4 regions of the Pseudomonas mucidolens genome follow, and region 3 is predicted to be linked to each of the others. Evidence: predicted binding sites of a transcription regulator. Region 3 holds the regulator's gene; each other region holds the start of a gene.
What was found. Region 3 encodes FliA, which starts transcription of late flagellar genes. Its sites were predicted from a motif close to CTAAAGTTTNNNNNNNNNNNGCCGNTAA; they were not measured.
Positions count from the first base shown of each region.

Region 1: BLU75_RS22135 (methyl-accepting chemotaxis protein) is a predicted target of FliA. The motif match lies at 2,065-2,092, and genes of this name have one in related genera.
Region 2: flgM (flagellar biosynthesis anti-sigma factor FlgM) is a predicted target of FliA. The motif match lies at 5,662-5,689, and genes of this name have one in related genera.
Region 4: BLU75_RS15020 (methyl-accepting chemotaxis protein) is a predicted target of FliA. The motif match lies at 4,613-4,640, and genes of this name have one in related genera.

Region 1 covers NZ_LT629802.1:4,830,815-4,838,138, forward strand. The annotation lists gene BLU75_RS22130 (SRPBCC family protein) at 1-22, shown strand, start outside; gene BLU75_RS22135 (methyl-accepting chemotaxis protein) at 70-1,950, opposite strand; rRNA gene rrf (5S ribosomal RNA) at 2,299-2,414, opposite strand; rRNA gene rrf (5S ribosomal RNA) at 2,523-2,638, opposite strand; rRNA gene BLU75_RS22150 (23S ribosomal RNA) at 2,800-5,693, opposite strand; tRNA gene BLU75_RS22155 (tRNA-Ala) at 5,927-6,002, opposite strand; tRNA gene BLU75_RS22160 (tRNA-Ile) at 6,033-6,109, opposite strand; rRNA gene BLU75_RS22165 (16S ribosomal RNA) at 6,191-7,324, opposite strand, start outside.
Region 2 covers NZ_LT629802.1:651,726-659,049, forward strand. The annotation lists gene BLU75_RS03245 (DUF294 nucleotidyltransferase-like domain-containing protein) at 1-387, opposite strand, end outside; gene nhaA (Na+/H+ antiporter NhaA) at 738-2,108, shown strand; gene BLU75_RS03255 (MFS transporter) at 2,482-3,882, shown strand; gene BLU75_RS03260 (flagellar brake protein) at 3,941-4,690, opposite strand; gene flgN (flagellar protein FlgN) at 4,786-5,253, opposite strand; gene flgM (flagellar biosynthesis anti-sigma factor FlgM) at 5,302-5,625, opposite strand; gene flgA (flagellar basal body P-ring formation chaperone FlgA) at 5,767-6,531, opposite strand; gene BLU75_RS03280 (chemotaxis protein CheV) at 6,613-7,324, shown strand, end outside.
Region 3 covers NZ_LT629802.1:781,603-788,926, forward strand. The annotation lists gene BLU75_RS03890 (cold-shock protein) at 303-509, shown strand; gene flhA (flagellar biosynthesis protein FlhA) at 834-2,948, shown strand; gene flhF (flagellar biosynthesis protein FlhF) at 2,960-4,276, shown strand; gene fleN (flagellar synthesis regulator FleN) at 4,383-5,216, shown strand; gene fliA (RNA polymerase sigma factor FliA) at 5,213-5,953, shown strand; gene BLU75_RS03915 (chemotaxis response regulator CheY) at 6,124-6,498, shown strand; gene BLU75_RS03920 (protein phosphatase CheZ) at 6,517-7,305, shown strand; gene BLU75_RS03925 (chemotaxis protein CheA) at 7,319-7,324, shown strand, end outside.
Region 4 covers NZ_LT629802.1:3,262,767-3,270,090, reverse strand. The annotation lists gene BLU75_RS15035 (PQQ-dependent sugar dehydrogenase) at 1-1,170, opposite strand, end outside; gene BLU75_RS15030 (DUF2231 domain-containing protein) at 1,167-1,595, opposite strand; partial or broken gene BLU75_RS15025 (lipase family protein) at 1,759-2,462, shown strand; gene BLU75_RS15020 (methyl-accepting chemotaxis protein) at 3,015-4,511, opposite strand; gene BLU75_RS27300 (hypothetical protein) at 4,686-4,841, shown strand; gene BLU75_RS15015 (GntR family transcriptional regulator) at 4,823-5,560, opposite strand; gene BLU75_RS15010 (amidohydrolase family protein) at 5,773-6,606, shown strand; gene BLU75_RS15005 (SLC13 family permease) at 6,634-7,324, shown strand, end outside.

The DNA.
Region 1 (7,324 bases), 1.8 Mb from region 3:
CGTGCGCCAGCTGCTTACCTGAACAAACATGACGGGGTGAAGGCGTCGACGCCCGCACCCCGTTGACGATCAGATTTTGAAACTGTCGACCAATTGCTTCAAGCGACTGGCTTGCTGCGACAGAGCATCGCAGTCTTTCAAGGTTTCGTTGAGATTGCTCACGCCCTGCTGGTTAAGCAGGTTGATCTGGTTGATGTCGACGTTAAGCGTCTCCACCACCGCCGTTTGCTCTTCGGTGGCCGCCGCTACGGACTGGTTCATCCCATCGATCTCGACGATACGCTGGGTCACACTCACCAGTCGTGCACCTGCCTGGTTGGCAACTTCGACACTCTCTTCGCTGGACACTTGGCTGGCGTTCATCGTGGTCACCGCCTCACGTGAACCAACCTGCAACGAGGTAATCATCTTATGGATTTCCTCTGCTGACTCCTGCGTACGGTGAGCCAAGTTGCGCACCTCATCAGCAACCACGGCGAAGCCACGACCGGCTTCTCCCGCACGGGCAGCTTCAATGGCGGCATTCAAGGCCAACAGGTTGGTTTGTTGGGAAATGCCTTTGATCACGTCGAGAATGTGGCCAATGTTGTCAGTGCTGGCATTCAGGGTTTCGATCTGAGTGCAGGACAGGCTGATTTTCTGTGACAGCTCCGACATCGCCCGGATGGTTTGCTCGACGACTTGGCGGCCGTCATCCGCTTGCTCACTGGCACCACTCGCGTGCTGCGAGGCATCCGCGGCGTTGCGGGCGATTTCCTGGGTGGCGGCCCCCAGTTCGTTAATAGCGGCAGCCACACTGTTGGTACGCGCGCTTTGCTCGTCGGAGCCGATAATCGAAGCGTTGGACGATGCCATCACGCGCTGGGAAAGATCATGTACATGCCGGGTTGCGGAAGACACTTCACTGATCGATGCGTGAATGCGTTCTACAAACTGGTTGAAAGCACCGCCCAGCTCGCCAAACTCGTCTTTGCTTTCCACAACCAAACGACGGGTCAAGTCACCTTCACCCTGGGCAATGTCTTGCATCGCACGGCCCATGGTGGTCAGGGGGCGCATCAATACTTGAATCAACAAACTCAGCAATAGCGCAATCGCCGCGACCGCGATGAACATCGCGATCAAGGCCGAGGTACGAAATTTACCCAAAGGCGCATAGGCTTTGTCTCTATCAATCGACAAGCCGATGTACCAGTCTGCGCTCGGTAAACCGCTGATCGGGGTAAAGGACAGGATGCGATCCTGACCATTGAGCACTACGTCCTGGTTGACCTTCTCGATACGCACAGGAGTGCCTGGGTAGATGTCCTTGAGGTTTTTCATCACTTGATCCTGGTCCGGACTAACGATCACCTGACCGTCACCGCTGACCAGGAACGCATGCCCGATGCCGCCGAAGTCCACCGAGTTAATGATCTTCACCAGGGTTTGCAGACTCAGGTCACCACCGACTACACCGAGCAACTCGCCATTTTTCTTGACCGGCATAGCGATGGTCACGATCAGGCCACCGACAGCGGCCATATAAGGCGGTGTGAGCATTGGCTTGTCAACGGCAACTGCCTGCTTGTACCAGGGACGCTGACGCGGATCGTAGTCAGCAGGCATTTGCGCATCAGGGCGCTGGGTGAAAACGCCGTTGGTTTGACCCACGTAGGTGAACTGGAAGTTTGAGGTGAATGCTGGCTGATCCACCAAACCAGGAAGATCAGCATTGCCGCCTTGATGCGCAACGTTTTGCGCCAGGCTTTCCAATGCCAATATCCGGCCACTGAGCCAGTTCTGCACGCTACTGGCCGTCAGGTCACCGGATTGCTCGATGGATGACTCCAGGTTTTGTTTGATCGTGCTGCGTTGCAGGTAATCGTTGTACAGCGTGAATAACGCAAAGGCTACAACTACAACGCCTGACGCAGCCAACAGAATTTTATGACTGAACTTGAGATTCATTTCATTGACTTCTTTTTGCCAAATGGGAATGAGCGTGCCGGGTGCAATATTCCATGTAATGTCATAGGCGGATTCTTCGACCGCTCTATTTCGGTGCGCGCATGGTTATTCAGGCTTTCGGCCAAATCGGAATAAATCTTAGGGTTTTATGAGCCTAATGCTCTTTTTATGTACGAAAGCGACCAGTGGTAGCAATTTCAGGGGCTAATCAATCGATGCCAATGCTGGAGCTTCTGCGAGGATGCACGCCGTTTCCATGCCGTGAGTCAGCGGTGTGGCAAGAATATGCACTGGCCCTGAACGACAAAACCCCCGCCTGCGTTAGCAGACGGGGGTTTCGGAATTCAATCTTGACGATGACCTACTCTCACATGGGGAAACCCCACACTACCATCGGCGATGCATCGTTTCACTACTGAGTTCGGGATGGGATCAGGTGGTTCCAATGCTCTATGGTCGTCAAGAAATTCTGTGACCAGAGCGTTGCATTTGCAACGTGCCGGTGAAAATCATGGACTTCTACATAAACAAAACCCCTGTCTGCGTGAGCAGACAGGGGTTCTGGAATTTAATCTTGACGATGACCTACTCTCACATGGGGAAACCCCACACTACCATCGGCGATGCATCGTTTCACTACTGAGTTCGGGATGGGATCAGGTGGTTCCAATGCTCTATGGTCGTCAAGAAATTCGGTAGCCGGCGCGTTTTCTCTAACGAGATCACGTTCCAGCGAATGGGTATGTAATAGATTTGTGTGTGCTGCAAACTTTCGGTTTGTATCGTCTTCACACACCGCAATCTGGTTGCTCTGGATTAGAGAGCCGACGCAAATTGCTTGGGTGTTATATGGTCAAGCCTCACGGGCAATTAGTATTGGTTAGCTCAACGCCTCACAGCGCTTACACACCCAACCTATCAACGTCGTAGTCTTCGACGGCCCTTCAGGGAACTCAAGGTTCCAGTGAGATCTCATCTTGAGGCTAGTTTCCCGCTTAGATGCTTTCAGCGGTTATCTATTCCGAACATAGCTACCCGGCAATGCCACTGGCGTGACAACCGGAACACCAGAGGTTCGTCCACTCCGGTCCTCTCGTACTAGGAGCAGCCCCTCTCAAATCTCAAACGTCCACGGCAGATAGGGACCGAACTGTCTCACGACGTTCTAAACCCAGCTCGCGTACCACTTTAAATGGCGAACAGCCATACCCTTGGGACCGGCTTCAGCCCCAGGATGTGATGAGCCGACATCGAGGTGCCAAACACCGCCGTCGATATGAACTCTTGGGCGGTATCAGCCTGTTATCCCCGGAGTACCTTTTATCCGTTGAGCGATGGCCCTTCCATACAGAACCACCGGATCACTAAGACCTACTTTCGTACCTGCTCGACGTGTCTGTCTCGCAGTCAAGCGCGCTTTTGCCTTTATACTCTACGACCGATTTCCGACCGGTCTGAGCGCACCTTCGTACTCCTCCGTTACTCTTTAGGAGGAGACCGCCCCAGTCAAACTACCCACCATACACTGTCCTCGATCCGGATAACGGACCTGAGTTAGAACCTCAAAGTTGCCAGGGTGGTATTTCAAGGTTGGCTCCACGCAGACTGGCGTCCACGCTTCAAAGCCTCCCACCTATCCTACACAAGCAAATTCAAAGTCCAGTGCAAAGCTATAGTAAAGGTTCACGGGGTCTTTCCGTCTAGCCGCGGATACACTGCATCTTCACAGCGATTTCAATTTCACTGAGTCTCGGGTGGAGACAGCGCCGCCATCGTTACGCCATTCGTGCAGGTCGGAACTTACCCGACAAGGAATTTCGCTACCTTAGGACCGTTATAGTTACGGCCGCCGTTTACCGGGGCTTCGATCAAGAGCTTCGCGTTAGCTAACCCCATCAATTAACCTTCCGGCACCGGGCAGGCGTCACACCCTATACGTCCACTTTCGTGTTTGCAGAGTGCTGTGTTTTTAATAAACAGTCGCAGCGGCCTGGTATCTTCGACCGGCATGAGCTTACGGAGCAAGTCCTTCACCCTCACCGGCGCACCTTCTCCCGAAGTTACGGTGCCATTTTGCCTAGTTCCTTCACCCGAGTTCTCTCAAGCGCCTTGGTATTCTCTACCCAACCACCTGTGTCGGTTTGGGGTACGGTTCCTGGTTACCTGAAGCTTAGAAGCTTTTCTTGGAAGCATGGCATCAACCACTTCGTCACCCAAAGGGTAACTCGTCATCAGCTCTCGGCCTTAGAATCCCGGATTTACCTAAGATTCCAGCCTACCACCTTAAACTTGGACAACCAACGCCAAGCTGGCCTAGCCTTCTCCGTCCCTCCATCGCAATAACCAGAAGTACAGGAATATTAACCTGTTTTCCATCGACTACGCTTTTCAGCCTCGCCTTAGGGACCGACTAACCCTGCGTCGATTAACGTTGCGCAGGAAACCTTGGTCTTTCGGCGTGGGTGTTTTTCACACCCATTGTCGTTACTCATGTCAGCATTCGCACTTCTGATACCTCCAGCAAGCTTCTCAACTCACCTTCACAGGCTTACAGAACGCTCCTCTACCGCATCATCCGAAGATGATACCCGTAGCTTCGGTGTATGGTTTGAGCCCCGTTACATCTTCCGCGCAGGCCGACTCGACTAGTGAGCTATTACGCTTTCTTTAAAGGGTGGCTGCTTCTAAGCCAACCTCCTAGCTGTCTAAGCCTTCCCACATCGTTTCCCACTTAACCATAACTTTGGGACCTTAGCTGACGGTCTGGGTTGTTTCCCTTTTCACGACGGACGTTAGCACCCGCCGTGTGTCTCCCATGCTCGGCACTTGTAGGTATTCGGAGTTTGCATCGGTTTGGTAAGTCGGGATGACCCCCTAGCCGAAACAGTGCTCTACCCCCTACAGTGATACATGAGGCGCTACCTAAATAGCTTTCGAGGAGAACCAGCTATCTCCGAGCTTGATTAGCCTTTCACTCCGATCCACAGGTCATCCGCTAACTTTTCAACGGTAGTCGGTTCGGTCCTCCAGTTAGTGTTACCCAACCTTCAACCTGCCCATGGATAGATCGCCCGGTTTCGGGTCTATTCCCAGCGACTAGACGCCCTATTAAGACTCGCTTTCGCTACGCCTCCCCTATTCGGTTAAGCTCGCCACTGAAAATAAGTCGCTGACCCATTATACAAAAGGTACGCAGTCACCCAACAAAGTGGGCTCCCACTGCTTGTACGCATACGGTTTCAGGATCTATTTCACTCCCCTCTCCGGGGTTCTTTTCGCCTTTCCCTCACGGTACTAGTTCACTATCGGTCAGTCAGTAGTATTTAGCCTTGGAGGATGGTCCCCCCATATTCAGACAAAGTTTCTCGTGCTCCGTCCTACTCGATTTCATGACTAAGAGATTTTCGCGTACAGGGCTATCACCCACTATGGCCGCACTTTCCAGAGCGTTCCGCTAATCTCAAAGCCACTTAAGGGCTAGTCCCCGTTCGCTCGCCACTACTAAGGGAATCTCGGTTGATTTCTTTTCCTCAGGGTACTTAGATGTTTCAGTTCCCCTGGTTCGCCTCTTGCACCTATGTATTCAGTACAAGATAACCATCTTATGATGGCTGGGTTCCCCCATTCAGACATCTCCGGATCAAAGTCTGTTTGCCGACTCCCCGAAGCTTTTCGCAGGCTACCACGTCTTTCATCGCCTCTGACTGCCAAGGCATCCACCGTATGCGCTTCTTCACTTGACCATATAACCCCAAGCAATCTGGTTATACTGTGAAGACAACATTCGCCGAAAATTCGCAATCACTCACAAATTTTACCTTAGCCTGATCCGTTACCAGTGAAAGTAACGTTCAGTCTATCTTTCTATCACATACCCAAATTTTTAAAGAACGATCTAATCAAAGACTAGAAATCAACATTCACCATCATCACAATGGAATGCTCATTTCTAAGCTTTAAACAGTAGAAGCAGTAGTGGTGGAGCCAAGCGGGATCGAACCGCTGACCTCCTGCGTGCAAGGCAGGCGCTCTCCCAGCTGAGCTATGGCCCCGTATTTCTACAGGCGTTTCCCACACAAAATTGGTGGGTCTGGGCAGATTCGAACTGCCGACCTCACCCTTATCAGGGGTGCGCTCTAACCAACTGAGCTACAGACCCAATTTCGGGCTGCTTCTTTCGTCTTCTTCAATGAATCAAGCAATTCGTGTGGGAACTTATGGAGCAGCTGATGTCGTCGATTAAGGAGGTGATCCAGCCGCAGGTTCCCCTACGGCTACCTTGTTACGACTTCACCCCAGTCATGAATCACACCGTGGTAACCGTCCTCCCGAAGGTTAGACTAGCTACTTCTGGTGCAACCCACTCCCATGGTGTGACGGGCGGTGTGTACAAGGCCCGGGAACGTATTCACCGCGACATTCTGATTCGCGATTACTAGCGATTCCGACTTCACGCAGTCGAGTTGCAGACTGCGATCCGGACTACGATCGGTTTTATGGGATTAGCTCCACCTCGCGGCTTGGCAACCCTTTGTACCGACCATTGTAGCACGTGTGTAGCCCAGGCCGTAAGGGCCATGATGACTTGACGTCATCCCCACCTTCCTCCGGTTTGTCACCGGCAGTCTCCTTAGAGTGCCCACCATTACGTGCTGGTAACTAAGGACAAGGGTTGCGCTCGTTACGGGACTTAACCCAACATCTCACGACACGAGCTGACGACAGCCATGCAGCACCTGTCTCAATGTTCCCGAAGGCACCAATCTATCTCTAGAAAGTTCATTGGATGTCAAGGCCTGGTAAGGTTCTTCGCGTTGCTTCGAATTAAACCACATGCTCCACCGCTTGTGCGGGCCCCCGTCAATTCATTTGAGTTTTAACCTTGCGGCCGTACTCCCCAGGCGGTCAACTTAATGCGTTAGCTGCGCCACTAAGAGCTCAAGGCTCCCAACGGCTAGTTGACATCGTTTGCGGCGTGGACTACCAGGGTATCTAATCCTGTTTGCTCCCCACGCTTTCGCACCTCAGTGTCAGTATCAGTCCAGGTGGTCGCCTTCGCCACTGGTGTTCCTTCCTATATCTACGCATTTCACCGCTACACAGGAAATTCCACCACCCTCTACCATACTCTAGTCAGTCAGTTTTGAATGCAGTTCCCAGGTTGAGCCCGGGGATTTCACATCCAACTTAACAAACCACCTACGCGCGCTTTACGCCCAGTAATTCCGATTAACGCTTGCACCCTCTGTATTACCGCGGCTGCTGGCACAGAGTTAGCCGGTGCTTATTCTGTCGGTAACGTCAAAATTGCAGAGTATTAATCTACAACCCTTCCTCCCAACTTAAAGTGCTTTACAATCCGAAGACCTTCTTC
Region 2 (7,324 bases), 130 kb from region 3:
CTCGGCCTCAACGAAGTCCGCAAAGGCGTCATGCTGAGCGCACAGGTCGGCGAAGACCTCGGCGGGAATGTAGTAGATCAAACTGTCTTCCAGCGCCCTTGCAGGAAAGCGCACCTTGTTACTGCGCAGCAGACCGGCTTGCCCGAAGAGATCGCCTTCGACGAGTCGGTTGTAGAGGTCCCCGTTGCGCCGATAAATCTCCACCGCGCCGCTACGTACGTAGTGCAAATCCTTGACGATTGCGCCCGCTTCGAGGATGTCGCTGCCAGCCTTGAAGTAACTGACTTCAACCCGTCGGGCTATGGCATCTACCGACTCCTTCGGCAGTGTATCAAACGGTGCGAAACGATAGAGATGGTCGCTGATCTCCTGTAACTCGATTTGCATGAAACCTCGGAATGCTGGGCAAAATGGGGCTTTCGAGAGCCTGACTGGGTAAAGGCCGTCGACCTTTGCGTGGCAACTACCAGACCACATCCCACTATGATCATCAAGCGCACGCACAAAACGCCTTGAAGTGCTTCGTATCCCGTAAAATAGCTATCGAGCCTGTTCTGCCGTGAGCATGATGACATAGCAACTGGAGTCGCTTGATTGCAGAAGGTTCACTCGGCGTTCGCCCGCAAAATTTGCGCCTCGGATGATACCTTCATACCATCAGCCGGCTGAACTGCTGCATGACGCGCAGAGCAGGTTGAATTTATCGTGTGGGTCGCACCGCCAACCGGAGAGTTTCAGTGCCTGGAAATAAGCCGTCCTCAACCGTCATCCCGCGCCCTCAAGTGCTGACCGAAAAGGCACTCTCAGCGCTTGAACGTTTTTCGCATATTGAAGCCCTCAGCGGCATCGCGCTGCTGATAGCGGCGATTATCGCCTTGGTTTGGGCAAACAGTACTTTTGCGCAAAGTTACATACATCTTTGGCACACCCCGGTCACCCTTGGCTTTGGCGACGCCAGCGTCTCGCAATCCCTGCATTTTCTGGTGAATGACGGGCTCATGACGATCTTCTTCCTGGTCGTCGGCGCAGAGATACGGCAGGAAATCCACGCCGGTGCGTTGGCCAGCGTCAAACTGGCGTTGCTGCCCATGGGCGCTGCATTGGGCGGGGTACTGGTGCCGGCGCTGATTTACCTCGCCATCAATCAGGGAACTGAGGCGAGTAGCGGCTGGGCCGTGCCGACTGCCACAGATATTGCATTCGCTGTCGGGGTGCTGGCGCTGCTCGGTAAGTCGATTCCAGCGGGCGTGAGGGTGTTATTGCTGGCGCTGGCGATCATTGACGATATCGTGGCCATCTTGATTATCGCGGTGTTCTACACCTCAAATCTTGATTACACGGGGATCGTAGTCGTACTGGGCGGCATGCTGCTGGTATTGATGCTCCAGCGAATGGGCATAGGCAATATGCTCCTTTACATAGTGCCGGGTGTGGTCATCTGGTATGGATTACTCAAGACCGGCGTGCATCCCACATTGGCTGGCGTGATCCTCGGGCTTATGAGCCCGGTGCGCTCGATGCCTATGCGCGAGCAACCGCTGGAAACCATTCAAAAAAACTTTCATGAGTTGGTGGACAGATTCTCTTCAAAGGACAACGGCGCACAGGCCATCTCGAAGCCCCTGAAACAGATACGCCAGGCTCAGCGAGAAGTGCTTTCCCCGGTTCAGCGGATTCAAACCGCACTGCATCCCTGGGTGGCGTTCGGGATCATGCCGCTCTTCGCTCTTGCGAATGCCGGGGTGAGTTTTTCCGGCGCGAACCTGGAAAGCGCGCTCTCCCAGCACGTGTTTATCGCGGTGATACTCGCGCTGGTGGTAGGCAAGCCACTGGGCGTAATACTCGCCTCGGGTTTGTTGGTGAAGTCGAAATTGTGTCAGCTGCCTGATGACGTAACCTGGTCTGGCGTCGTCCTCGTAGGCTTGCTTGCGGGTATCGGTTTTACCATGTCGATTTTTATCGCCGCGCTGGCGTTTGAGGATGCCAGTTTGCTCTCGGCGGCAAAGTTGAGCGTCCTCTGCGCTTCGACCGCTGCGGCCGCGCTGGGCCTGAGTTGGGGCTGGATACAACGAGCATCCCGGCAAAAACAGGCTGGAAAAGGCTCTTAGCTGCCCGGCAGCATTGACGACCTCGACCCGAGGTGATCGATAAGCGCCCCGCCTGGAACTTTCAAGCGGGGTTTTTTTGTGCCTGCACCTTTCTGCCGGTGCCGGTGGCCTGATTGGCGAGATATATTGTCGTCGGCGTGTACCTTGTCTCCTGCCCGTGAGCGTCTGATAAAGCGCAAAGGCAAGGGAACTGTTGCGCGACGTGTTCATCGAAGGCTTCAAGCTTCGAAGATCCCGGCGTTGACCTGCTTGTCGGATTAAACAGACCTTGGTATCGCTGTGTTTTGGTGCCCGGGTTTCATGACGCTTTTCGTTATCAGGCTATCGTGTAGAGAGTCTGACACCCCACTGCAAGGAGCCGCTCGGAACGCCGATGCGCCAAATCTGGAAATCTTTTCGAGCCCTTTACTTCGCCTCATTAATGATGCTGATTGGCTCTGGTCTGCTCAGCACTTACCTGGCCTTGCGCCTGGCGGCCGATAATGTCGACAGTCTGTGGGTCGGTGCGTTGATGGCGGCCAACTATTTTGGCCTGGTCCTGGGCGGCAAGATCGGTCACCGGCTGATTGCCCGGGTCGGCCATATTCGTGCCTATGCCACGTGTGCCGGGATTGTCGGCGCGGCTGTGCTGGGCCATGGGTTGGTCGACTGGTTATCGGCCTGGATCGTGCTGCGGGTTATTGTCGGCCTGGGCATGATGTGCCAGTACATGGTCATCGAGAGCTGGCTCAATGAGCAGGCGGATGCCAACCAGCGAGGCTTGGTGTTCAGTGGCTATATGATCGCCTCTTATCTGGGCTTGGTATTGGGCCAGTTGATCCTGGTCATGCACCCTGAGCTGGGGCTTGAGCTGTTGATGCTGGTCGCGCTGTGTTTTGCCCTGTGTCTGGTGCCGGTCGCCATGACTCGGCGTATTCACCCGGCGCCCTTGCATCCGGCGCCGATGGAACCGCGCTTCTTTATCAAGCGGGTACCGCAGTCCCTCAGCACGGTGCTGGGCGCGGGGCTGATTGTCGGCTCGTTCTACGGCCTGGCACCGCTGTATGCATCCCAGCAGGGGCTGACCACTGAACAGGTCGGTCTGTTCATGGGCAGCTGTATTTTCGCAGGATTGGTGGTGCAGTGGCCATTGGGTTGGCTTTCGGATCGATATGACCGTGCGCTATTGATTCGCTGCTTCGCCTTGAGCCTGGCGGTCGCGGCTTTGCCGTTGGCGATCATGAGCCAGGTGCCCTTGGAAGTGCTGTTTATCGTAGGCTTTTTGTGTTCGCTGGTGCAGTTCTGCCTTTATCCGTTGGCGGTTGCATTCTCCAACGACCACGTTGAAGGCGATCGCCGCGTATCGCTGACTGCCATGTTGCTGGTGACTTACGGTATCGGCGCGAGTATCGGGCCGCTGTTGGCCGGTGTGGTCATGAAACTGTTCGGCAGCCAGATGCTCTATGCGTTTTTCAGTCTGTGCGCATTGGTTCTGGTCTGGCGCATTCGACCCAAAGCGGTGACCAACCTGCATCAGGTGGACGATGCGCCGCTGCATCACGTGGCCATGCCCGACAGCATGTCCAGCTCGCCGCTGGTGGCCGCGCTTGATCCGCGGGTCGACGAGCAGGTGGTGCAGGATCAAATGCAGACGACTCCGACGGAGACTGAGCTCGAACCTGAGCCTGAGACTGACGCTGAGACCGTTGCGCAGCGATCGTCCGCCGAGGATGGGCCACCGGAGCCACTGGATCCGGACGAGCATCCGCATGACTTGAGCAGGGCGCGCCCCTGAAACCGAAAACGGGCAGTTCCGAAAGGAGCTGCCCGTTTTTTCTGCTGCGGTTCAGTGCTTAAAAATCGTCGTCTTTATCAAACCGCCGGGCTTCACGTTGCAGTTGGTAAACAAAGCGTTCCACCTGCCGCTGCACCAGGCCGCTCATGTTGTGGAAGCGTACGCCAGCAAAGGTGGCGTCGATCTTTTCTTCGAAGTGCAAGTAACGCAATTCCACGGCGGTGGTCATGTTGCCGAAGGGCAGGGCGGCGATAAATCGGTCATAGACCTGACCCAATTGCAGGCGCTGGGAGATATCGCCCTCAAAGCGCAGCTTGCAACCAGTAGCGGAAATATCCAGCAGTTTGCCGTTGACGGGGGCTTTGAGTTTCTCGCCGCCCAGATCGACATTGATCAATTGTGCCAGTTTCAACGCTGCGCGGAAGGCGTTGCGCCGCTGATGGTAAACCACCTCATTGGGCATGCTGCCTTGATACGTGCGATGGCCGTCTTCTTCGCTGATGGTCAGGTTGCCGTTGCTTTCCCAGGCCACCCGGACACCTTCGTGAAAGCCTTCCACGCGAAACGCTTCGCCATTCTCAAGATAACGCTCACCGTCCCGCGGGATCATTTCGTCGAGGATCAGCGTCTTGCCGTCGCGATCAATGTCCACCAGGTAGCTCTGGAAACGCTGGTTGCGCTCCTGGAAAGTGATGATCAGAGGATCATTGCTCTCTTGTAGCAGTCGCAAGGTACCGGCAATTTCCAGAGGTGTAGTGAGGACCTTGGGCGGCTGCGGAGCATCTTCCGCGTTGAGGGTATTGAACACGGTTCTTCCATCTCCAGGCAAAATACGACTACATGCAAGAGTGGGCATTTTGCCAGCATGTTGCGCGCCTTGATAGGGCGCGTGGTAAAACCGGGTCAGGCTTGACTGAGAGTGCTGGGCTTGACCAGTCGCGAGGTGGAACCCTGGGCGTTATACAAGGCCGGAGGTTCGCCGCCATGGAGGATGCGCAGCTGGTTTGCGGTGGTGGCTTGTTGAATCTGGATGGACTGGCCGTTAAGCGCGTTGGCTTCCTGGCAACTGAGCAGCAACTGGTTGAGTGCTTCGCTCTGGGCGCGCAACTGCTCACCGACCGACGAATGGCTCGCCAGCTGTTGCAGGCCGTCGTGGTCGGTCGTCAGCCCGAGGCTGAGAAGAATCTGGCTGCGTTTCTTGCCGTGTTGTTCAAGCAGGACGATCAGTGATTGCTTGCGTGCCAGGATATCTTCCAGCAGCCGCATATCCCGGCCATGCAGGGCCAGGGACTCTTCTTGAAGCAGCTCGAGCAAGCGTTGTGCGGGAGCCAGGTCTTCAATGATCAGTTGCAACAAATTTTCGTCGTGCATGGCTGGCCTTGGGTTTTAAGCGTCCAAAAGCCTGGCGCAGGCCTTTGCCTAGCGCTCGGCTTCGAAGTTAAGCAGTTTGCTGGCTACACGGTTGCTGTCGACTTTGTAGCTGCCATCGGCAATCGCCTGTTTCAATTCGGCCACGCGGGCTTCATTGACAACGGGTTGATGGCGCAGCGAGTCAGTGACCTTCTGCAACTGTTGAGCCTCATTGCTCAGGTGGACAGATTCCCCACTTTTGCTGGCGTCGGCTTGTTCGGCCGGAGCGGGCGAAGGTTGGGACTTGGCCTCGACGCTGTCCTTGGCACCGCTGGTGCGCGTATTGCCGGACAACGCCGGAGCGTTATTCAAACGATTGAAATCAATGACCATGTTAAAAAACCTCTGGGTATTTGGACGCTTGCCATGTTTTCGGCCATACCCGGACAAACTTTAGGCTCGATTGACAATAAACCTACGTGCAATGAAATTCAGTTCACAGTGTAGGAAAAGCCAGCGTCCCACGCCAGTGATCTATAGCGCGACCTCCACTTGGCCGGGAGCGGTCACCCGGGCCTTGATCACGCGTTTGGAATTGAGGTTCTTGACCCTGATCTGTTCGCTCATCCCGCCATTCGCCAGGGCTTCGCCAGGCATCTTGACGCTCAGGCCGCCGCTGCTGGCGGAAATGACCACCTGATCCCCTTTGCGTATCACTTCGGCCTGTTCCATGTGCACCAAGGTGATGACTTGGTCGGTGACCATTGGTCGCGTCAGTTTCTGGCCGATGGCCTGGTCCAGCGAGGTGAGATAACCCTGACTGATCTGGCTGATGTCTCGTTCACGCAGGGCGACGTCTTCAAAACCAATGATTCCCGTGCGTTTAAGTGGGCGAGTGACGGTGACTACTTCACGAAACAGCCGGACCTGAGCGGGCACGAACACGGTCCAGGGCGAGGCGCCGTCGCAGCGCAACCGTACCGTGACCCGACCGATGGGCTGGGCGGGGCTTTCCAGGGTGGCTGTCAATTCCTTGTCGCACATTGGCATGCGCAGACGAGGATCCAACTGTTTGACTTCGATCTCGTAGCGCCCCGGTGTCTGGGTGGTCGCGAGATAATCTTCTACAGTGAACTCAAGAAAGCCCTGGGTGACGCCGATAAGTACATCAGGCAAGGTGGCGTTGTCGGCTCGAACCTGTTGCCCCGCGCACAAGGCGAGCAACGCCATCCAGGCGCAGAGCAATCTGCGGTGACGGGATAAGCCAAGGTGTCGGGAAACTGTCGTTTTGATGTCCATGGCCAATAAAAAGCAAAGCTCGTGCCGTTTAGTGTTGGGTACGCGTCGTATCCGTAGATTTTGTAGCGTAGGAGTCTGTGCATGGCAGGTGTAATGGATTCGGTAAACCAGCGCACACAGCTGGTAGGGCAGAATCGCCTGGAGTTATTGCTGTTTCGGCTTGATGGCAATCAGCTCTATGGCATCAATGTCTTCAAAGTGCGGGAGGTGTTGCAATGTCCCAAGCTGACAATAATGCCCAAGTCCAACCCTGTAGTGTGTGGCGTGGCCAATATTCGCGGCTCGACGATTCCGATTCTTGATCTTTCCATGGCAACTGGTTCGGCTGGTTTGCAGGATCGTGGCAGTCCGTTCGTGATCATCACCGAGTACAACACCAAGACCCAGGGGTTCCTGGTGCGTTCGGTGGAGCGCATCGTCAACATGAACTGGGAAGAGATTCATCCGCCACCCAAGGGTACCGGACGTGATCATTACCTCACGGCAGTGACGCGGGTTGACAACCAGTTGGTGGAAATCATCGACGTGGAAAAAGTCCTGGCTGAAGTTGCACCTACCTCGGAAGCCATCTCGGTGGGTGTGGTAGATGCCGAGACGGCGCACAAGGCGATTTCGCTGCGGGTGCTGACGGTCGACGATTCCTCGGTGGCACGCAAGCAGGTGTCCCGTTGCCTGCAGGCGGTTGGCGTGGAAGTGGTGGCACTCAATGATGGTCGCCAGGCGCTGGATTATCTGCGCAAGCTGGTGGATGAGGGCAAGAAGCCGGAAGACGAATTCTTGATGATGATTTCCG
Region 3 (7,324 bases):
GCGTTCTCGCGGTTCTATTGGCTTACGCACCGCGCAGCGAGGTGCAGGGAGGGTGGTAATTATGGTGTTTAGAGGCAGGGTTAAATCCTATGACCAGAAGACTGGCGTAGGATCGATTGCGCTGGATGAAAGGGAAGAGGAGGTGTGGGTGGATCTGCACGGTTCGGGCGGGGTCCGGCTTTCAGTTGACCTCGAAGTGCGGTTTCAAATGATCCATCGACCCGATGGCATCTATGCGTCAGGTGTCCAATCGATCAATGCCACCTGAGCGGGTGCTCGGGTGAAGGTGCAGGAGAACGACAATGAAAACGGGTACGGTCAAGTGGTACAACGATTCAAAAGGGTTTGGGTTCATTACGCAGGATGGCGGAGGCGATGACTTGTTTGTTCACTTCTCGAGTATTCAAGTCGAAGGTTTCAAAACACTTCAGGAGAATCAAAAGGTGCAGTACGTTGTTGTCCAAGGACCCAAAGGCGCCCAGGCAGCTGAGGTTCGGCCTATCCCATGAGCGTTCTCGCGCATTGGCACGAGCGGCATTCAGATGCCTGGCTTGAGGTTTGTTGGCCTCCATCGACATGGCTATTCCACATGCCGGCATCCGATCAGTCGTCAACTGGGCAAACTTGATTGATTATCTGACGCCAAATGCGTCATCTGCACGCTGGCAATAGGCCGGAGGGTAACGCACCAAGCCCGTTTTCCGGCACACCGCAACGTTTCCGAAATCCTCAAGCAAAAGTTGGACGGCTTCTTGCAATAGCGCCTCCAGGTCGCCAAACGGCGTCAAAAGTTTGCTTCAAGGAAACGAGGAATACCGGTGGATCGTTCTCAAATGCTCAACACTGCCCGTGGCTCCGTGGCTGACCTCTCGCGAGGCAATCTGGGCGTGCCGCTGTTGCTGTTGGTCATGCTGGCAATGATGATGTTGCCGATTCCGCCGTTTCTGCTGGACGTGTTTTTTACCTTCAACATTGCCCTGTCCATCGTGGTGCTGCTGGTGTGTGTCTACGCCCTGCGGCCTCTGGATTTTGCGGTGTTCCCGACCATCTTGCTGGTTGCCACGCTGTTGCGCCTGGCCCTTAACGTGGCGTCCACGCGGGTGGTGATGCTCCACGGTCAGGATGGTCACGCCGCGGCCGGCAAGGTGATCCAGGCCTTCGGCGAGGTGGTGATCGGCGGCAACTACGTGGTCGGTATCGTGGTGTTCGCGATCCTGATGATCATCAACTTCGTGGTGGTCACCAAGGGCGCCGGGCGTATTTCCGAGGTGAGCGCGCGTTTCACGCTTGACGCGATGCCCGGCAAGCAAATGGCGATCGACGCCGACCTCAACGCCGGCCTGATCGATCAGAATCAAGCCAAGGCGCGCCGCTCCGAAGTGGCCCAGGAGGCCGAGTTCTACGGCTCCATGGACGGCGCGAGCAAGTTCGTGCGCGGCGATGCGATTGCCGGACTGCTGATTCTGTTTATCAACCTGATCGGTGGCATTGCGGTCGGTATCTTCCAGCACGGCATGACGTTCGGCGACGCGGGCAAGGTGTACGCCTTGCTGACCATCGGTGACGGTTTGGTGGCGCAATTGCCATCACTGCTGTTGTCCACCGCCGCGGCGATCATGGTGACCCGTGCGTCCGGCTCCGAGGACATGGGCAAGCAGATCAACCGTCAGATGTTTGCCTCGCCCAAGGCCCTGGCTGTGGCCGCCGGCATCATGGCGATCATGGGCATTGTGCCGGGTATGCCCCACGTGTCGTTCCTGACCATGGCAGCGTTGGCGGCGGGCGGTGCGTATCTGTTCTGGAAAAAGCAGAACGCGGTCAAGGTCCAGGCCTTGCAAGAAGTGGAGCGCCAGCAGGAATTGCTGCCGTCGCCGGCCCGCGCCCAGGAAACCAAGGAGCTTGGCTGGGATGATGTCACTCCGATCGACATGATCGGCCTGGAAGTGGGCTATCGCCTGATTCCCCTGGTAGACCGTAATCAGGGCGGCCAATTGCTGGCGCGGATCAAGGGTGTGCGCAAGAAGCTGTCCCAGGACCTGGGCTTTCTGATGCCCACCGTACACATTCGCGACAACCTTGACCTGGCCCCCAGCGCGTACCGCCTGACCTTGATGGGCGTGACCCTGGCGGAAGCGGAGATCTATCCGGACCGCGAGCTGGCGATCAACCCCGGCCAGGTGTTTGGCAGCCTCAGTGGCATTACCGCCAAAGATCCGGCTTTTGGCCTGGATGCGGTGTGGATCGAAGTCAGCCAACGCAGTCAGGCGCAGTCGTTGGGTTACACCGTGGTGGACGCCAGTACGGTGGTCGCGACTCACCTCAACCAGATTCTCTACAAACACTCCCACGAGCTGATTGGTCACGAAGAAGTCCAGCAACTCATGCAATTGCTGGCCAAGGCTTCGCCAAAACTCGCCGAAGAGCTGGTGCCGGGCGTGTTGTCGTTGTCGCAGTTGCTCAAAGTGCTGCAAGCGTTGCTGGCCGAGCAGGTGCCGGTAAGGGACATTCGCAGCATTGCCGAGGCTATCGCCAACAACGCCGCCAAGAGTCAAGATACCGCCGCTCTGGTGGCTGCGGTACGCGTCGGGTTGTCGCGTGCCATCGTCCAAAGCATTGTAGGGCTTGACTCCGAGCTGCCTGTGATTACCTTGGAACCCAGGTTGGAACAAATATTGCTCAATAGTATCCAGAAGGCAGGACAAGGCCAGGAAGAGGGCGTTCTGCTGGAGCCAAGCATGGCTGAAAAACTCCAGCGTTCGTTAATTGACGCCGCGCAGCGCCAGGAAATGCAGGGCCAACCGGTGATTTTGCTGGTGGCCGGCCCGGTTCGGGCGATGTTGTCGCGGTTTGGACGTCTGGCAGTACCGAATTTGCACGTTTTGGCTTACCAGGAAATTCCTGACAATAAGCAAGTGACTATCGTCGCGACAGTAGGGCCCAACGGCTGAGGTAGTGGGTTATGCAAGTGAAGCGTTTTTTCGCCGCCGATATGCGTCAGGCCATGAAACTGGTTCGTGATGAGCTGGGCGCCGATGCTGCGATTATCGGTAACCGGCGTATTGCCGGCGGTGTCGAGCTGACGGCTGCCCTGGATTACACACCCTCGGCGCTGACGCCACGTGTGCCGAACATGGAACTGGAAGACGAGCTGCGCAAGACGGCCTCGCGCATTGTCTCGGCCCAGGCCGAGTTGAGCATGCGCGGTGACAGCGATGCGACCACCAATCGCCAATTGTTCGCCGGTCTGCCACTGACCGCGGCCGAGCCGTTGGTGGAACCGACTTTTGTCGAGCCGCCACGTCCTGCGGCGCCAGCACCGGCCGCCGCAGTCGACCAGCGGGTTTTCGACTCGATGCGCTTTGAACTCAATGGTCTGCGCGAGCTGCTGGAAGTCCAATTGGGCTCCCTGGCCTGGAATCAGTTGCAGGGCAGCAAGCCGCAACAGGCCAACCTCTGGCGTCGCCTGCAACGCATTGGCCTGTCCGGCCCGTTGTCCCGCGACCTGCTGGAACTCACCACCGGCATTGAAGAACCTCGCCAGGCCTGGCGCATGCTCCTGGCGCATCTGGCGCGGATGATCGTCACTCCGGAAATCGAACCCCTGGAAGAGGGTGGCGTGATTGCCATGGTGGGGCCTGCCGGCATGGGCAAGACCACCACTCTGGCCAAACTGGCAGCGCGTTATGTGCTCAAGTACGGTGCGAACAACATCGCGCTGGTGAGCATGGACAGCTATCGGATTGGCGCTCAGGAGCAGCTCAAGACCCTGGGACGTATCCTCAATGTGCCCGTGACCCATGTCGATCCGGGCCAATCGCTGGCCAACGCCCTTGATCCGCTGCTGCGCAAGCGCGTCGTGTTGATCGATACGGCCGGCCTGCAAGCCAGCGATCCGGCCTTGCGCATGCAGCTGGAAAGTCTGGCCGGGCGCGGGATCAAGTCAAGAAATTACCTGGTCCTTGCAACCACCAGCCAAAAACAGGTTCTGACTGCTGCGTACCACAGCTACAAACGTTGTGGGCTGGCGGGCTGCATTCTGACTAAACTCGATGAAACAGCTAGCCTTGGCGAAGTGTTGAGCCTGGCCATCAGTCATGCATTGCCGGTCGCCTACCTGACCGACGGGCCGCGGATTCCAGATGATTTGCATCTGCCGCGCCGCCATCAGTTGGTCAGCCGGGCCGTCAGCGTACAAATGCAGGAAGAACCGAGTGAGGAAGCGATGGCCGACATGTTCGCTGACCTCTACCACAGTCCGGCCAAGCGGGTCGGCTGAGGGCTATATGAACATAGTGAAATGTACCTACATCGATGGTCAGCAAGCGGTTAGCGCGACCACCTTATGTAGCCTGCGTCTAAGCAAGACAAGGTAAAGAAAGCACATGGGCAGCATGCATCCCGTACAGGTGATCGCGGTGACCGGCGGCAAAGGTGGCGTCGGCAAGACTAACGTGTCAGTGAATTTGTCCCTGGCCCTGGCAGAGCTTGGCCGCCGCGTCATGCTGCTGGATGCCGACCTGGGACTGGCGAACGTCGACGTTCTGCTGGGACTGACGCCCAAACATACCCTGGCTGATGTGATTGAAGGCCGCTGTGAGCTGCGCGATGTGCTGTTGCAGGGGCCGGGCGGGATTCGCATCGTACCGGCCGCCTCGGGCACCCAGAGCATGGTTCATCTGAGTCCGGCGCAGCATGCCGGGCTGATCCAGGCCTTCAGTGATATCGGCGACAACCTCGACGTGCTGGTGATCGACACCGCCGCCGGGATCGGCGAGTCAGTGGTCAGCTTCGTGCGTGCAGCCCAGGAAGTGTTACTGGTGGTGTGCGACGAGCCGACCTCGATCACCGACGCTTATGCGCTGATCAAGCTACTCAACCGCGACTACGGCATGAACCGTTTCCGGGTCTTGGCGAACATGGCCCAGAGCCCGCAAGAAGGGCGCAACCTGTTCGCCAAGTTGACCAAGGTCACCGATCGTTTCCTCGATGTCGCTTTACAATACGTCGGCGCAGTGCCCTATGACGAGTGTGTGCGCAAGGCTGTGCAAAAGCAGCGTGCAGTCTATGAAGCGTTCCCTCGTTCCAAGTGCGCGTTGGCGTTCAAGGCTATCGCCCAGAAAGTCGATACCTGGCCACTGCCCGCCAATCCTCGGGGGCATCTGGAGTTTTTCGTCGAGCGCTTGGTGCATCAGACGAGCGCAGGACCGGTGCTATGACATCAAGCGGCTACAACCTTTACAAAAATTCGGCACGTGACAGTCAGGGGGAGTTGATCGAGCGCTATGCGCCTCTGGTCAAGCGCATTGCCTATCACCTGCTGGCACGCCTGCCCGCCAGCGTCCAGGTCGAAGACCTGATCCAGGCGGGCATGATCGGCCTGCTCGAGGTGTCGACCAAGTACGACGCGAGCAAAGGCGCGAGTTTCGAGACGTATGCGGGGATTCGCATCCGTGGAGCAATGCTCGATGAAGTGCGTAAGGGGGATTGGGCGCCGCGTTCGGTACACCGCAATACTCGGATGGTGAGTGACGCAATTCGCTCAATTGAAGCAAAAACCGGTCGTGACGCTAAAGATCATGAAGTTGCGGCCGAACTCCAATTGAGTCTCGACGATTACTACGGGATTTTGAACGATACCTTGGGCAGCCGCTTGTTCAGTTTCGACGACCTGTTACAGGATGGCGAGCATGAAGGGCTGCACGAGGACGGCGCGAGTGGTCATCTCGAACCGTCGCGCGATCTGGAAGATGAGCGTTTCCAGAGCGCGCTGGCGGACGCAATCGCCAATCTGCCGGAGCGTGAGCGGCTGGTGTTGGCGCTGTACTACGACGAAGAGCTGAACCTCAAGGAAATCGGTGAGGTCCTGGGTGTCAGCGAATCGCGGGTCAGCCAATTGCACAGCCAATGCGCCGCCCGCTTGCGGGGGCGTTTGGGAGAGTGGCGCACGCGCTGACAGGCAGTGTGGGGACACTGTGAACGACACCGCCCGGGCGCTTGGCCTGGGCGGGAGCGGCCCGTGGTGCGACCCCTGCAATCCTTTTTGTGTAATGCCTGTTGAATGAAATGGCGCGGCCAGGTGCTGGACGCGTTTAAGACTGCTTGGAGGTCGAATTGGACAAGAACATGAAAATCCTCATCGTTGATGACTTCTCAACGATGCGGCGGATCATAAAAAACCTGTTGCGTGACCTTGGGTTCACTAACACGGTCGAGGCGGACGACGGTCTTACGGCGATTCCGATTCTCAACAGCGGCAGTATCGACTTTCTGGTAACCGACTGGAACATGCCAGGCATGACCGGTATCGAGTTGCTGCGCCACGTGCGCGCTGATGAAAAACTGCGCAGCCTCCCGGTGTTGATGGTGACCGCCGAAGCCAAGCGCGAACAGATCATCGAAGCCGCCCAGGCCGGGGTCAATGGTTACGTGGTCAAGCCATTCACAGCATTGGCCTTGAAAGAGAAGATCGAAAAGATCTTCGAACGTATCCACGGTTGATACCGCCACGGGGGAGCTATGGAGCATAACGAACTATCGCAGGACGATTTTGAATCGACCCTGAAAAAACACGCCCGCGAGTTGGTCGAATGTCTGGAAAAAGGCAAGTTCGGCGACGCGGTGCAGTTGATCCATGAGCTCAATCAGACCCGAGACCGCGGCCTGTATCAGGAAGTGGGCAAGCTCACCCGTGAGCTGCACAGTGCAATCGTCAATTTCCAGATTGACCCGCGCATGCCCCAGGCCGAAGAAATTTCGCAGATCACCGATGCCACCGAACGCCTGTCCTATGTGGTCAGGCTGACCGAGGCGGCGGCCAACCGCACCATGGACCTGGTGGAAAGCGCCACGCCCCTGGTCAACGGCATGGCCAGCGAGGCCCAGGCGCTGAGCGCTGACTGGGGTCGCTTCATGCGTCGGGAAGTGGGGGCCGAGGAGTTTCGTGAACTCGCCCGTCGGGTCGACGGCTTTCTGTCGCGCAGCGAGCAGGAGAACCGCACGGTCTCCAGCAACCTCAACGATATTTTACTGGCCCAGGATTACCAGGACCTCACCGGTCAGGTGATCAAGCGCGTGACCCAACTGGTCACCGAAGTGGAGAGCAACTTGCTCAAATTGGTGTTGATGGCGGGTCAGGTTGATCGTTTTGCCGGCATCGAACATGACCGTGAAGCGATCCTCTCGGAAAAAGATCCACAAAAACATCTCGCCAAGGGTGAAGGTCCGCAGATTCATGCCGATAAACGTGAAGACGTTGTGTCAGGTCAGGATGACGTAGATGACCTGTTATCCAGTTTAGGCTTCTAAGGAGCACGCACCCATGAGC
Region 4 (7,324 bases), 2.5 Mb from region 3:
GCCGGTCGCGAAGTCGACCGCCTCACCGGCCGGACGCCCGTTGCTGAACGGCACGAAGATCACCTTGTAGCCAACCGGATCAGGGCGGTTCCAGCTACCGTGCTCACCAACGAAGACACCCTCGGCAAACTTCGCACCCATGGCCGGGACGGAGAAGTCGACGCCAAGCGCCGCCACGTGCGCGCCCAGACTGTAATCCGGCTTGATTGCAGCGGCCACCTTCTCTGGTTTCTGCGGCTGCGCGCGCGAATCGACGTTTTGCCCCCAATAGCTATAGGGCCAGCCGTAGAACCCACCTTCGCGAACCGAGGTCAGGTAGTCTGGCACTAGGTCTGGCCCCAGCTCGTCGCGCTCGTTGACCACCGCCCACAACTGCCCGGAATCAGGCTGAATCGCCAACGCTGTCGGATTACGCAGACCGGTTGCGTACGGCTTGTAGGCGCCTGTCTGGACGTCGACCTGCCAGACCTGAGCCCGATCAACCTCAGCGTCCATGCCGCGCTCGGTGATGTTGCTGTTGGAACCGATGGCAACATATAGCTGACGGCCATCGGGGCTGATGGCCAGCGCCTTGGTCCAGTGGTGGTTTATCTGCGAAGGCAAGTCGAGGATTTTGGTTGGTGCGGCGCTGGCCTGGGTTTGGCCGTCTTCATACGCGAAGCGCACCAGCGCATCCTGGTTGGCCACGTACAGATTGCCATCCGCGTAGGCCAGGCCGTAAGGCGCGTTGAGGTTTTCGGCAAACACCGTCTGCAGCTCGTAGCTGCCGTCACCGTCGGCATCGCGCAGCAAGGTCAGGCGGTTGCCACCTTTGACCTTGGTGTTGCCCTGCGCCTTGATGTAACCGGCGATCACATCTTTGGGTTTGAGCTTGGCGGCGCTGCCACCACGGCCTTCCGCCACGAGAATGTCGCCATTGGGTAGCACTAGGATCTGACGCGGAATCCCCAGATCGGTGGCAATCGCCGTGATGCTGAAGCCCTGCGGCACAGTTGGCTTCCGGTCACCCCACTCTGCCGGCTCGGCAATCTTCATAGTGGGCACGAGACCGCGATGCTGTTCCGGCAGTTTAGGATCCGGGCCGAGAGATAGATCGCCGTTTCTTTCGCTGTCGCAGGCACTCAACAGCAATGCCAGGCTAATGGTCGTCAATGCGCTGGAATACTTCACTTCACATCTCCCGAACGCAGATTGGTAAGGCCTACCCACGCTGCAACGATAGCCAGCAAGGTGACGATGACTGACAGAACCAAGCCTGTGGGCATGATTGCAAAGGCATCTTTGGCATGCTCAAAGGCATTGATTAGGCCTAGCACCCAGCTCACTAACAACAGCAGCAAATACACCAGAGGCCGGCCACCCTTGTGCTTAGCCTGGAACAGATTGGCCAGTGCGAACAGTAGAGCAACCCCGAAGAACACCAAGCCGCCGGCGATCAGCCAGGAGGCGAAATTGCTCCACTGAATCTGAAAGGTCCTGAAATAGGCGATGTCACTCAGCAAGGCGCCGAGGAATAGAGGAATAGCTCCAGCAAGAAAAATCGCGTGGAGGGGACTTGGCGTACATCGGTAGGTGGAGGGAGTGGTAACGGTCACGGCAGGTTCCTCATGGCTCAGTGACCCTACACTGTAGCATCAGTGCTGATGCAAAGAGCCATCAGACTCGCGCGGACTGTGCATATCTGTGGGCGCCGATGCTGAATTGACCCAGTTACCGAGATGCCACTGATTCAGTCTGATTCCTCGTGAACCATTTCCTGTGCCGTACTCCAAGCGCCTGGAGGTAGTGCCCTTCGATCCAGAACTTTACCCGGAAGTTAATAGCCCAAGCCTGGGTGAAAAGCAGGAAAGCCCAGCGCGCATTCACGCTTTTGACGACAGCGCATCTGGCGAGGGTACTGATACACAAGCCTTCATCACTCACCACGATGCGCAGATACTAATCTCCATACGGGGCACCGCGGGTAAGGCAGATGCATTGCGTGACGCGGACGCGACTCAAGTCTCCTTTAATGAAGGGCCGGGCAAGGTGCACAGCGGATTTTATGACGCGGCAAAGGCGGCCTACCTTTTTGTTACGCGTTATCTAGATAAATTTTACGGCGGGCAAAAACTGGTCGTCACCGGGCACAGCCTGGGCGGGGCGATTGCCTTGATAGTGTCTGAAATGCTCTGGCTGCGTCCTGAGCGGTATGACATTGTGCTTTACACCTACGGGCCGGAGACAAAGTGTTCGTTGAGGGGGCTGAGCCCCTGATTCACCACCGCATAGTCAATCACAACGACCCGGTACCAAGTGTTCCGTCGACGTGGATGAATACGTCCACCAAGCGGGAGTACATCGCACAGGGTGTCGTTACGGTGCTGAGCCCGGCTGTCGGGGTGTCATGGTTTGTGTTGGGCATGATAAACATCTTCGGCGAGCCCTACGCTCACCACGGCAAACTGCGACAGTTTATGCCGACCCAATGACCCGCCAGCAGCCGACGATGATGAGCGGGCGATAGCAGCCATTACGGGAGGGCACACTGTCGGAGCGCCCTACCTTTTGGATATTGATTCGATGGCCTAGCTTTATGCCCACAAACAGAGTGTCCCTCAAATTGCTAGGGGCTGGAAAGCACCCAGTCCTCCGCGCAATCGGGTGGAGAATCCGATCACGATGAGCGAAATACGCCCACACAGCTCTCAGCAACACGCTGAGAGGCTTATTCGCGCCCAAAACACCTCGCGTTCATCTCAAATTGCTCAGCATCCAACTCTTGTCGAGCGATGAGCTCTGACAACGGGCCGGAAGTCGCGATTTGGGCGCTCTATCCATCGAGGCGCCTGTTGAGCGTCCGTGTGTCTGTATTTCTCGATTACTTGAAAGAAGCGTCACAGGTACGCCCGAGGAACTGACAGCCTTTCTCTCACCCTAGAAGCTCACTCGCCAAAAGCCCTCAAGTGACACGCTCGAAGCACAGCGTGTCAGGGTTATCGAAAATTGGACGGTGTCAGCGCTTCTCTCCAGAATTACTGGTGAAACCTCTTGCCCAAGGCATCCAGGCGCACTGCTATCGGCGGCAACCGCTCGCTGCTGCGCGCGAGCGTCTCCACATCCTGCGCCGTGCTCTGCGCAATGCTCTGCACCGATTGCAACCTCCCGACAATCTCCAGGTTCGCCGCGCTCTGCTCCCGGGTCGTCGTCACAATCCGCCCATTTAACTGGTCGATCTGCGAGATGTCGTTGCCCACGGCCTTGAGCATTTCGACTGCCAGTTGACTGTCTTCCACACAGCGCTCCACACCCTGGCGGCTGTCGTGCATGGCTTCGACGGCTTCGCGGCTGCCTTGTTGCAGGCCTTCGATGATGGTTTTGATTTCCTGGGTGGAGGCAGCGGTGCGTTGGGCCAGGCTGCGCACTTCGTCGGCGACCACCGCGAAGCCGCGGCCTTGTTCGCCGGCGCGGGCGGCTTCGATGGCGGCGTTGAGGGCCAGCAGGTTGGTCTGGTTGGCGATGCTGCTGATCACTTCCAGCACCGAGCCGATCTGTTCGGCTTGTACTGCCAGGCCTTGGACGGTCTGGTTGGTGCCTTTGAGCCGTGAGGCCAACTGGGTGATTTCGTGTTGGGCGCGGCCGACGCTTTCCTGGCCGCGCAGGATTTGCTGGGTAGCTTGGCCGGCATGTTCGACGGCGTGCTCGACGTGCACGGTGATATGGCCCATGGCATCTTCCATGCGCTGCATGGAACCGGTCATCTGGGTAATTTCGGCCAGTTGGTGACGAGCGCCTTTTTCCAGGGTGCCGCTGGCGCTGGCCAGTTCCTGGCCCAGTTGTCCGAGGCCGTGAGAGTCGCGCGCGACGCCGTCAATCAGGCCGGTGATCTGTTGCAGGAAATGATCGAAACGCTGCGCAAGGGACACATGCAACTGGCTCTGATCACCCTTGGCGGTCTCGACCGTGAGTTGCGTGGTAACGGCGAGCATTTTCTCGAGCATTTCCTGGCTTTCAACCGCCTCGCTCTGGGCATGTACTGCGAGGTAGAGCAGGGCGATGGTCTCCATCACCACATATAAAGCATGCACGAATATCATGGCCCAACCGCCGTGATGCTGCATCACGAATACCGGAAAACCTTGGTGTTGCAGTGCATGAAATACCACGTGGTGCACCGCGATCGTCAGCGCCGCCACCAGGATCGGCAGCCAGTCCCGATAAAACGTCAGCACCGCCAGCAGCGCAAAAATGCCGAAGTGCGCTTCGATCACGCCCTGCGCCTGGTTGATATGCAAGGCCGCCATGATCATCAGGCCAACGCCCAGGACGCAGCGCATCGGACGGGTGCCGCCGATGGCGCGGTACAACAGAGTCAGGACCACGCAGGTGCCGCCGCCGACGAGCGCGGACTGAATCAAGGTGTCGTGCCAGAACGCCAGGCCGAGGGAGAAGAGGAACATCAGCCAGACCAGCGCCAGCATGATGCGGTCGGCCTTGCGGTAGTGCTCGAAAAAACGCGTACGAGTGGGCATTCACACTTACTCCATGTGGTCGAACTGGACTCAAGCGAAGGGGGCAGGCTGGAGCGAATCGGTTGTCCTTGGTTTTTATTGGATTCAGGGACGCAAAGCGGTTATCGGCATCACCGGAAGAGACTTTAGAGACCGCTATTGGAGTGCTGCGCGCCCTGCTCTTGATCTGCCTGAGTGCGAACACGCTCGCAGGCGCTGATCGAAGACAGCTCGCCGGGCGAGGGCAGCATTTGTCGGGATGGCGACGCCGCTCGTCCACGTGAGTTGATCCAGCAGCAGGTCGTGTCGTTGATTGATGAGTTTCTGCGCGCTCAGGAGATATCGATCTGATACCGAAACCCCTCACCTGCGGCACGGGAGATTCGGTATTCCAGCGGGCTTCGGTCATACCCGGACGCGGTGCGTTCAATGGTGACGACCGGGGAACCTTCGGCAATCGACAGCATGTGCGCGATGACGGGGTCGGCTTCGCCAACCGTGAGGGTCTCGCTCGCCGAGGCGATGCATTGGCCGCACTGCGTTTCATATAAGGGGTAGAGCAGGGCGCCGAAATGCTCGGAGTCGAGGTCCAGCAGTGCGCTGAAGCGTGTGGCCGAAAGCCAGATTTCTTCATAAAACAGCGTGCGTCCCTCGACCATCCGCAGGCGCTCCATGCGCAGCACTTGCTCACCGTCCTCCAGCCTTAATGCGCCAGCCACCGTTGGCGACGGGGTGTGCAGCGTCTTGCTGAGGATGCGGCTGGTGGGTATTTCACGCCCGCCGCTGGTAGTGACCTGCCGAAAAAAGCGCGCCAACGAGGCATCGAAGTTGGGCCGGCGGACAAACGTGCCGCGGCCCTGGCTGCGCAACAACAAGCCTTCATTCACCAGGGTATCCACCGCCTTGCGCACGGTGCCGATCGCCACGCCGTATAACTTGGTCAACTCGGCCTCCGTGGGAATGGGCGCGCCGGGGGACCATTCGCCGGCGGCAATCTTGGCAAGCATTTCTTCCCGTAGGCGCTGATAAAGCGGCAGTCGCTCGTCGTATCCAAGTGTCGTTGTAGTCATTACAGAGGCAGTCCGTTCAGGCAGGCGGGATCACTTTATCACCAACAACGTGTTTGACAGATATCCATCGCTGGTTATATGGTCATACATTCATATATATGACTAAATGTATTTACAAAAAGTGGCCGCACGTCATGGCAACGTCTTTCGGGACTGGCCGCGAATGCAGCACGTGGTCAGCCACCACAACAATCGACCCAGGTTATCTGTTCATGTCCAGTCTTGACCCGCTCAGCCCCCGCGGCGCGGATACGCACGCGCACATCTTCCGCCAGGATCTGCCGATGGTTGCCAGCCGTCGCTACAGCCCGCATTACGATGCCTTGGTGGAGCAATACCTGGATCATCTTGATCGCAACGGCCTGTCGCACGGCGTGCTGATCCAGCCGAGTTTTCTCGGGACCGACAATCATTTCATGCTGGATGCGTTACGCCGTTATCCCCAGCGCCTGCGTGCCGTGGCAGTTGTCGATGTCGATGTCAGCGAAGCGCAGTTGGACGAATTGGCCGAGGCCGGTGTGGTGGGGATCCGCCTGAACCTTATCGGTAAGACGCTGATGGACTACAACAGTCCGGCCTGGCTCGCGTTGTTCAAGCGCCTGGCGGTGCGAGTCTGGCAGGTCGAGATTCAGCGCGGTATCGATGACGTAGCGCTGATTGTGCCTGCCATCACGGCGTGTGGCGTCACCGTGGTGATCGATCACTTCGGCCTGCCGAGTGGCGGTATTGATATCGAGAAACCCAACCATAAGGCCTTTCTGCAATTGCTCGCAGACGAGCGCGTCTGGCTCAAACTGTCCGCGGCCTACCGTAGCCAGTGCGATCTTGCCCAGGCAGCCCAGGTGCTGGCACAGATCCGTGAAGCGAGCGGTAGCATCCAGCGGCTGCTTTGGGGCAGCGATTGGCCTAACACCCAATTTGAACAGCAGACGGACTATGTCCGGCAAGTCGCTTTCATCAAGGAACTGCTGCCGGATGCGGCTGAGCGCGACCAAGTGCTGATGGATAACCCGGCGAAGCTGTTCGGCTTCGATGTTTCCCGCTAAACAATCAATAACAATAGGACTTCCATCATGATGAGCCTGCTCGTCGTCGCGGCAATCGTTGTCGCCGTCGCCCTGGGTTACAAGACCAAAATCAACATTGGTCTGTTCGCCATTGCCTTTTCCTACCTGATCGGCTGTTTCGGCATGGGCCTCAGCCCCTCCGAGGTCATTGGCATGTGGCCGCTGAAGATCTTTTTTATCATCTTCTCGGTCTGCCTGTTTTACAGCTTCGCCACGGTCAACGGCACGCTCGAGAAACTGGCCGAGCATTTGATCTATCGCTGCCGTTCCATGCCCCAGTTGTTGCCATTCGCCGTGTTTTTCACCGCGACAGCCATTTCGGCGATGGGGGCGGGTTACTACACGGTGCTGGCCTTTATGGCGCCTATCACGCTGCTCCTCTGTGAGCGCACCGGCATGAGCTTGATCGTGGGTGGGATGGCGGCAAACTATGGCGCGTTGAGCGGGGCCAACTTTGTTTCCAGCCAGAGCGGCATTATTTTCCGTGGATTAATGGTCAACGCTGGCGTTAGCGAAAACGACGCCTTTCTCTACGCTGCAGGGATCTTCGTCAGTACGCTGGTGATTCCGTTGCTGGTGATTGGCGCCCTGGTTTTCCTGACCGGGCATGGCAAGGCGATGAAAGCCTCTGTCTATGTGGTGAGCGAACCCGAGCCGCTGAACCGTGAGCAGAGAATGACCCTGTGGCTGACATTGG